One region of the Burkholderia theae genome, then DNA from elsewhere that is predicted to be linked to it. Evidence: predicted binding sites of a transcription regulator. Region 1 holds the regulator's gene; the other holds the start of a gene.
The links. The regulator LexA, encoded in region 1, represses DNA repair genes until DNA is damaged. The targets are predictions, from matches to a motif close to ACTGTATNNNNATACAGT.
Positions count from the first base shown of each region.

Region 1 (4,821 bases):
GCGAACGGCAGGTCGACGATCGCATCGACGATCCGCTTGAACGGGAACGTGTAGCGCACGAGCACCCACGCGACGAGGAAGCCGAACACGGCGTTGATCAGCGCGCCGCCGAGCGCGGCCGAGAACGTCAGCCGGTACGATGCGAGCACGCGCGGCGACGTGACGGCGGTGACGAACTGGTCCCACGACAGCGTCGCGGTCTTCAGGAACGTGGCGGCGAGCGGAATCAGCACCACGAGGCTCAAATAGGCCACCGTGATGCCTAGCGTCACGCCGAAACCGGGCAGCGCGCTCGGCTTGCGAAAGGTGTACGTCGTCATCGGATGCTCTTGCTGGGTCGTTGCTGCTCATGGGTCCGACGCAAACGCCGGCGCGGTGAATCGCGCCGGCGGCCCGTCGGGGATGCGGCGCACTGCGTGGCGCACCGCTGTGGTTATGGCGTTACTGCGGCTTGTAGATCGAATCGAACACGCCGCCGTCCGCGAAATGCGTCTTCTGCGCATTCGTCCAGCCGCCGAACGTGTCGTCGACCGTGTACAGCTTCAGCTTCGGGAACTGCTTCGTCAGTTCGGCCGGCACGTTCTTCGAACGCGGCCGGTAGTAGTTGCGCGCCGCGATCTCCTGGCCCTGCGGGCTGTACAGGAAATTCAGGTACGCGTCGGCCAGCTTGCGCGTGCCCTTCTTGTCGACCACCTTGTCGACCACCGCGACGGGCGGCTCGGCCAGGATGCTCACCGACGGCACGACGATCTCGAACTTGTCGGTGCCGAACTCCTTGACCGACAGGAATGCCTCGTTTTCCCATGCGATCAGCACGTCGCCGATCCCGCGCTGCACGAAGCTCGTCGTCGCGCCTCGCGCGCCCGAATCGAGCACACCCGCATTCTTGTAGAGCTTCGTGACGAATTCCTTCGCCGTCTGCTCGTTGCCGCCCGGCTTGTGCAGCGCGTATGCCCACGCGGCCAGGTAGTTCCAGCGCGCGCCGCCCGACGTCTTCGGGTTCGGCGTGACGATCGAGATGCCCGGCTTGGTCAGGTCGTCCCAATCCTTGATCCCCTTCGGATTGCCCTTGCGCACGAGGAATACGATCGTCGACGTGTACGGCGAAGCGTTGTCGGGCAGGCGCTTCTGCCAGTCCTTGTTGACAAGCCCCTTGTTCGCGAGCGCGTCGATGTCGTAAGCGAGCGCCAGCGTGACCACGTCGGCCTGCAGGCCGTCGAGCACCGATCGAGCCTGCGCGCCCGAGCCGCCGTGCGACTGCTTGAAGTTGACGGTCTCGCCCGTCTTCGCCTTCCACTCCTTGCCGAACGCCTGGTTGAAGTCCTGATACAGCTCGCGCGTCGGGTCGTACGACACGTTCAGGAAGGTCGTATCGGCCTGCGCATGCGTCGCGACGCCCAGCGCCGCCGCCGCGCCCAGCGCGAGTGTTGCGATCAGGCGGCCCACCCCGCCCACCAGCCCCGTATTGCGCTTCGCCATCCTTGGTTCTCCAGTGTTGTCGGTATTGCGATGTCGGGCCAGTCTAACGAACGGGTTACATGATTAAAAATAATCGTTCTTCATTTTTTAATACTCAAAAGTGCTAACGCAGACGGGATGGACGGTTGCGGCGGATAAACCGGCGTCCGGACGTCGCGGAATCGCGTCGGAACCGGCGCGATCGCGTCGAACCTCACGTAACACTTGAATTTCGCGAAGTACTGTATAAAAATACAGCTCACTGTCTATCCATACAGTTGAGCCATGACCAAACTCACCGCCCGTCAGCAGCAAGTGTTCGACTTGATCCGTCGCGCGATCGAACGCTCCGGATTCCCGCCCACCCGCGCCGAGATCGCGGCCGAACTGGGCTTCAGCTCGCCGAATGCGGCCGAGGAGCACCTGCGCGCACTGGCGCGCAAGGGTGTGATCGAGTTGGCCGCCGGCGCGTCGCGCGGCATCCGCCTGCTCGGCCTCGAAGATTCCCCGCACCAGTTCACGCTGCCGCATGCCGGCCTGATGCAGCTGTCGCTGCCGCTCGTCGGCCGCGTCGCGGCCGGTAGCCCGATCCTCGCGCAGGAGCACATCTCGCAGCATTACGCGTGTGATCCCGCGCTGTTCTCCAGCAAGCCCGACTACCTGCTGAAGGTGCGCGGCCTGTCGATGCGCGACGCCGGCATTCTCGACGGCGACCTGCTCGCCGTGCAGAAGCGCACCGAAGCGAAGGACGGCCAGATCATCGTCGCGCGTCTCGGCGACGACGTCACGGTCAAGCGCCTGATGCGCCGGCCGGGCGGTCTCGAGCTGATCGCGGAGAACCCCGATTACGAAAACATCTTCGTCAAGGCCGGCAGCGCGGAATTCGCGCTGGAAGGCATCGCCGTCGGGCTGATCCGATCCGGCGAACTCTGACATTCCGTCTCGTTAGGAGAACATCATGGAACGCCTTGCCCGCCTGCTGCCTTTCCGTCAATTCGGTCGCCTGCGTCATCTGCGCGGCCGCACGCCCTGCGCACCGCTGTCCGCGGCGGCGCCTGTGGAAGAAGAAGTCGCAGTCGAACGGCAGGCGTCGCTGCTGCCGTCAGCGCTTCCCGCCTTCGCGCGGGTATCGCTGAACGCCGGTCTGAATCACGCGGAACCTGCGCGCCGCGCGCCGGTGCGCGTCTATCACGGCCGTTCGCGCCTGATCATGGTCGGCACGATCGATGCCGTGTGCCGGATGATCGATCGCTGCATCGCCGAGGAACGATCGGCCACGCCAGGCGGTCTCTGATTGCGGAACATTCCCGCACCGGAGGCAACGTGACTGGATCTTCGGGCCGCGCATGGCGGCTCAAGCCCCTGCTGATCGCCGTGCTGGCCGTCGCCGTCATTGCGGCGATCGGTTATGCATATGCGTCGCCATACGTCGCGCTCGGCCGCCTGAAATCGGCGATCGATGCGCGCGATGCGCAAGCCATCAGTGAATATGTCGATTTTCCGTCGCTGCGCATCAGTCTGAAGCAGCAGGTCACGGAAGAGTTGATGCGCCGGATCGACGCGGTGAAGAAGAACAATCCGTTCGCGGTGATCGGTGCGCTGATCGGGTCCGCGCTGATCGGCCCGCTGGTCGATGCATACGCAACCCCGGAGGGCGTGGCCGCGCTGATGAGCGGCTTGCCGCCGCGCGGCAATCCAGGCGAGCGTCCGCCCGAATGGTCGAATCTGCCGCAAGGCAATGCACCGGCCGCACCGCCGGCCAATCCGGCTCCGGCAAGCGCAGCCGTTCCGGGCAGCAACGCGGTCGCCACGGCCGCGTCATCGCCGGCACCGGCCCCTGCCGCACCGGCCAGCGCGGGCGATGCAACGCATCCACCGCACCAGCAGCAAACCAGTGCCGGCTACCGGAATGTCGACGAATTCGTCGTGACCTATCAGCGAAGCGCCGACGGCACCCGCTATGCGGCGATATTCCACCGCTTCGGCCTGTTCTCGTGGAAGCTGTCCGCGATCGACCTGCATGCGTAGCCGGCCGCGGTCGACGCCCGCGCCGCTGATGTGGCGCGGCGCCTGACCGGCGCGAATCGCCGGTCAGGCCGTCGTCAAGTCATCAGATCATTTGCCGCTCGCCGTAGCCGCTTCACGCTCGCGCGCGATTTCGGCCTTCTGCTCTTGCGCGGACGAGCACGCAACCAGAATGCTGCAGTTCACACGGTCGAGCAGTTGCGTATTCCCCGACCCCATCCACCATCTCGACAACCCGCTACGGCACCGGTGGCCGACGACGACGAGGTCAACCTTCAGTTCCGTCGCGAGATTCGCGATTTCGTCGATCGGATAGCCGAACGCGAAATGGCCTTCGGCCTGTACGCCGCGCTCGCGTAGCCAGTTCACGCCTTCCTGCAGGATTTCACGCGCGGTTTCCTCGAATCGGCCACACGCGACGTCGGTCAGCAAACCCGCGCTTTGTGCAATGCTCGAACGCATGTCGACGACCGACAGCAAATGCGTCTCGGCCTTCAGGTCCATTGCGAGATTGGCACCGCAACGCAGTGCCTTGCGCCCTTCGAGCGAGCCGTCGTAACACAGCAAAATCTTGTTGTAGCTAGCCATGAAACCTCCCTATCGCGACAACGAGCCTACGCATTCATCATGGTGCGCCGCAATTCAGGACGCAAGGGATGGAAAACGCTGATTCGCCCCGCTCGGCGCGTGCGCGATGATGCAGTGCACGATCGGTGCGCGCATGCATCGCACCGTGCAGGCATGCCCTGAAGAGACGCAGTCGATGCACTAGAATGGCCCGTTCGTACTCCGGCGGGCCATCAGGCGTCGGCCTCGTGCGCTTCGGTCATGCCCATGTGACACGCATTCGCCCGATCCGTTCGCAAACCGGCCACGCAGCCGACAGCGGAACGCCCGTGCGCCCGCTCACAATGACAACATGCCCATGTCCGTCGCACCGATCGATTTACGGAACGTAGAGAAGCGCTATGGCGACAAGCTCGTCGTCAACGGTCTGTCCTTCAACGTGCAAGCCGGCGAATGCTACGGCCTGCTCGGGCCGAACGGCGCCGGCAAGACCACGACGCTGAAGATGCTGCTCGGCCTCGCGCATCCCGATGCCGGCACCATTTCGCTGTGCGGCGAACCGGTTCCATCCCGTGCGCGGCATGCGCGCCAGCGCGTTGGTGTCGTCCCGCAGTTCGACAATCTCGACCCCGACTTCACGGTGCGCGAGAACCTGCTCGTGTTCAGCCGCTATTTCGGAATGTCCGCGCAGGCTGCCCGTGCGCTCGTGCGGCCGCTGCTTGAATTCGCGAAACTCGAGAACAAGGCCGATGCGAAAGTCGGCGAGCTGTC
Region 1 is NZ_CP183461.1:1,837,742-1,842,562, reverse strand. Features, by position in the region: gene cysT (sulfate ABC transporter permease subunit CysT) at 1-320, opposite strand, end outside; gene ACN22W_RS08680 (sulfate ABC transporter substrate-binding protein) at 442-1,479, opposite strand; gene lexA (transcriptional repressor LexA) at 1,744-2,391, shown strand; gene ACN22W_RS08670 (hypothetical protein) at 2,417-2,752, shown strand; gene ACN22W_RS08665 (DUF2939 domain-containing protein) at 2,782-3,486, shown strand; gene ACN22W_RS08660 (universal stress protein) at 3,574-4,071, opposite strand; gene nodI (nodulation factor ABC transporter ATP-binding protein NodI) at 4,409-4,821, shown strand, end outside.

Region 2 (4,821 bases), 1.3 Mb from region 1:
ACGCTCGGCTGGCGTTTGCGGCAGTGCACCGAATTTCTTGCGCCAGACTGCCTGCGCACGGGCCCATTCGGTCTCGCGCAGCTGCGCGTTCACCTCCTCGACGAGGACGTCGCCGACCGCATGGCGCTTCAGCTCGCTGACGATGCGCGCGACGCCGACGCGCGACGCACGGCGATGCACGAGACTCTCGGCAAAGCGCGCGTCGGACAGCCAACCGTCCTTTTCCAGCGCATCCAACACCGGCTCGACGGATTCGTCTTCGCCGACGTACGGCGCGAGCTTGCGCGCGAGTTCCGTGCGGCTGTATTCACGCCTCGACAGATAACCGAGCGCACGGCCTTTCAACGAACGCGGCGGCTTCGACGACTTGCGCTCTCCCGCGCCCGAATCGTCGCCAGAAGAAGCGCCGGACCCACGGCGCGTGCGGCGCGGATGCTGGCTGCTGCGCGTATAGACGTCTTCCGTGGCGGGCGCGGACGCGTCGGATGCGCGCTCACCCGGGAAGCTGACACCGGACACGCGGCGGCGGGGCCGGTCGTGTGCGTCGAACGATTCATCGTCGTCGAACGGATCGTCCGGCGCGGCAATCTCAAACGAAACGAGGGCATCGTCGGATGCCCTCGTCGCGGTGCGGTTCGCGGCATGGCTGCCTGCGACCCGCTGATCGGCGCCCGAGGATCCGGCTCGCCGGCCGGAGCGACCCGCCGTTTCGGGCATGTCGCTCTCCTCCGGCTCGCCAGCCTGACCTCGGCGCGCGACCATCACTCTTCTTCGTCCACCGCCTCGGCTTCGTTGCTTGCGCCATCAGGCATTGCGACGACGCCGAGCGATTCGCGGATGCGGTTTTCGATCTCGCGTGCGATTTCCGGATTCTCGCGAAGGAATTCACGCGCGTTGTCCTTGCCCTGGCCGATCTTCTCGCCGTTGTAGCTGTACCAGGCGCCCGCCTTGTCGACGATCTTCGCCTGCACGCCGAGATCGATGATCTCGCCCTGACGCGAAATGCCCTCGCCATACAGGATGTCGAAGATCGCTTCGCGGAACGGCGGCGACACCTTGTTCTTGACGACCTTCACGCGGGTTTCGTTGCCGATCACCTCGTCGTTCTTCTTGATCGAGCCGATCCGGCGGATGTCGAGACGCACCGACGCATAGAACTTCAGCGCGTTGCCGCCCGTCGTGGTTTCCGGGTTGCCGAACATCACGCCGATCTTCATGCGAATCTGGTTGATGAAGATCACCAGGCAGTTCGTGCGCTTGATCGTGCCGGTCAGCTTGCGCAGCGCCTGCGACATCAGGCGAGCCTGCAGGCCCGGCAGCGAATCGCCCATCTCGCCTTCGATTTCGGCCTTCGGCACGAGCGCCGCGACCGAGTCGATGACGATCATGTCGACCGAGCCCGAGCGCACCAGCGCATCGGTGATTTCCAGTGCCTGCTCGCCGGTGTCCGGCTGCGAGATCAGCAGTTCCGGCACGTTCACGCCGAGCTTCGACGCATATTGAACGTCGAGCGCGTGTTCAGCGTCGATGAACGCGGCCGTGCCGCCGATCTTCTGCAGTTCGGCGATGACCTGCAGCGTGAGCGTGGTTTTACCGGACGATTCCGGGCCGTAGATCTCGACCACCCGGCCGCGCGGCAGGCCGCCGACGCCAAGCGCGATGTCAAGCCCCAGCGAACCCGTGGAGACGACCTGGATGTCTTCGGCCGCCTCGCCGTCGCCCATGCGCATGATCGACCCTTTGCCGAACTGCTTCTCGATCTGCGCGAGTGCGGCCGCCAGCGCCTTGCTCTTCTCGGCGGTCATCCCGGAGCCTTTCTTGCTTTCTTCCATGAATCGTCCTTTGCTATGATGAGCAGCGTCTGTTAAAGGCGCGCCCGCTTTCAAGCGCCGCCCACGAATGCAGACACTGTATAAAAAAACAGTGTTTTATGCAAGCCCGCAATGCAGGCTGCGTTGTACACAAATAACTTCGGAGACAACCGCGCCGGCGCGAACACCTTGCCGGCCATCGGTCAGCAACATGCGAATTCTCATCGCCGAAGACGACAGCATACTCGCGGACGGCCTCACCCGGTCACTCCGCCAATCGGGCTATGCCGTCGACCACGTGAAGAGCGGCGTCGACGCCGATACGGCGCTGTCGATGCAGACATTCGACCTGCTGATCCTCGATCTCGGGCTGCCTAAAATGTCCGGGCTCGACGTGCTCAAGCGCCTGCGCGCCCGCAATTCCAACCTCCCCGTGCTGATCCTGACCGCCGCCGACAGCGTCGACGAGCGCGTGAAGGGGCTCGACCTCGGCGCCGACGACTACATGGCCAAGCCGTTCGCGCTCAACGAGCTCGAGGCGCGCGTGCGCGCGCTGACCCGGCGCGGCGCGGGCGGCGGCCCGACCGTCGTCCGGCACGGCTCGCTCGCGTTCGACCAGGTCGGCCGCATCGCGTATGCGAACGATCACGTGCTCGATCTCTCCGCGCGCGAACTCGGCCTGCTCGAGGTGCTGCTGCAGCGGATCGGCCGGCTCGTGTCGAAGGAGCAGCTCGTCGACCATCTGTGCGAATGGGGCGAGGAAGTCAGCAACAACGCGATCGAAGTCTACGTGCACCGGCTGCGCAAGAAGATCGAACCGAGCGGCGTACGGATCTCGACCGTGCGCGGCCTCGGCTATTGCCTCGAGAAAGCCGCGCCCGCCGCGCCGGCCGGCACGACAGCGCCCCAGCCCGCGGTGGCCGGCACGCCGCTGCGCTGAAGCCGGGCGTCGCCGCGATGGCCACGCCGGCCCATTCCCGCCCCCCGACCGGCGCGCCGTCATCAGCCGCCGACGACGCGCGCGACGCACGCTACGAGAACCCGTTCGCGCCGCCCGACGAAACCGATACGCCCGAGGCCCCGCGCCCGCGCTCGCTGTTCGGCGAAATCCTCGACTGGATGCTCGCGCCGCTGCTGCTGCTGTGGCCGATGAGCATCGCCGTCACCTACCTCGTCGCGAAGACGATCGCGAACAGCCCGTTCGACCGCACGCTCGAGACCAACGCCTACGTGCTCGCGCGGCAGATCCACCCGGTGAACGGCGTCGCCGAGCTGACGCTGCCGGAGCAGACGCGTGACTTCCTGCGCGCGGACAACGTCGACAGCGTTTACTTCCAGGTGCTCGGCACGCGCGGCGAGCTGGTCGCGGGCGAAGCCGACATGCCGCTGCCGCGCGACGAGGATCGCCCGCCGCCGGGCGTCGTCGTGTTTCGCGACGACCTGCTGCGCGGCAACGACGTACGCGTCGCGTATACGACGGTCGAGCTGCCGCAATCGAGCGGCACGCAGCCCGTGCTCGTGCAGGTCGGCGAAACGCTCGACAAGCGCAACGCGCTCGCGAACGACATCATCAAGGGCGTGATCCTGCCGCAGTTCGTGATCCTGCCGCTCGCGATCCTGCTCGTCTGGTTCGGGCTGTCGCGCGGGCTCGCGCCGCTCAACGCGCTGCAGGCGCACATCCGTGCGCGGCGGCCCGACGACCTGTCGCCCGTCGAGGCGCAGCGCGCGCCGCCCGAGATCGAGCCGCTCGTCACGTCGTTCAACGACCTGCTCGCGCGTCTCGAACAGAACATGGCGCTGCAAAAGCGCTTCATCGCCGACGCCGCGCACCAGATGAAGACGCCGCTCGCGGGCCTGCGCACGCAGGCCGAGTTCGCGCTGCGCCACCCGGTTCCGCCCGACGTGCAACGCTCGCTCGAGCAGATCGCGACGAGCTCCGAGCAGGCCGCGCGGCTCGTCACGCAACTGCTTGCGCTCGCGCGCGCCGAGAACCGCGCGAGCGGGCTCACGTTCGAGCCGGTCGAGATCGCCGCGCTCGCGCGGCGCACGGTGCGCGACTGGGTGCAGGCCGCGCTCGCGAAACGGATGGATCTCGGCTACGAAGGCCCACCGGACGACACGCCGCTCGACGTCGACGGCAATCCGGTGATGCTGCGCGAGATGCTCGGCAACCTGGTCGACAACGCGATCCGCTACACGCCGGAGGGCGGCCGCATCACGGTGCGCGTGCACGCCGACCCGACGACGCGGTTCGTGCATCTCGAAGTCGAGGACACCGGCCCCGGCATCCCCGCCGCCGAACGCGAGCGCGTCGTCGAGCGCTTCTACCGGATCCTCGGCCGCGAAGGCGACGGCAGCGGCCTCGGGCTCGCGATCGTGCGCGAGATCGCCACGCAGCACGGCGGCACGCTGACGCTCGACGATCACGTCTACCAGCACGAACCGCGCCTCGCCGGCACGCTCGTGCGCATCAGCCTGCCGCTGGCCGAAACCGCCCCGGATTAACCCTGATACGCACCACCGCGGCACGTCGAAATCGCATCGAAACCGGCGCTTTACCGGATGTTCACGCCACAATCGGTACGTATGGCAGCCGATTCGGCGCGGGTTAACGCGCAGTCGTTTTGTGTGTGCAAGTCAGTGCGCCGTAAGTTTCCGTGCCAATAATCGTCGACAGGCCCGCCCACCCAAGGCGGCCGCACATCTATATCAAGGGACTTGGAGACGATTCATGGCAACGTTAGGCGGGCAAATTTCGCACTCGCCGATGACGGGCGAAGAGAAGAAGGTGATCTTCGCGTCGTCGCTCGGCACCGTGTTCGAGTGGTACGACTTTTACCTGGCCGGCTCACTCGCGGCCTACATCAGCAAGAGCTTCTTCTCCGGCGTCAATCCGACCGCCGCGTTCATCTTCACGCTGCTCGGCTTCGCGGCCGGCTTCGCCGTGCGCCCGTTCGGCGCGATCGTGTTCGGCCGGCTCGGCGACATGGTCGGACGCAAGCACACGTTC
Region 2 is NZ_CP183461.1:3,133,936-3,138,756, forward strand. Features, by position in the region: gene recX (recombination regulator RecX) at 1-762, opposite strand, end outside; gene recA (recombinase RecA) at 762-1,832, opposite strand; gene ACN22W_RS14790 (response regulator transcription factor) at 2,023-2,751, shown strand; gene ACN22W_RS14795 (sensor histidine kinase N-terminal domain-containing protein) at 2,769-4,316, shown strand; gene ACN22W_RS14800 (MFS transporter) at 4,543-4,821, shown strand, end outside.
Region 2: the regulator LexA is predicted to act here: its motif matches at 1,908-1,925, upstream of recA (recombinase RecA).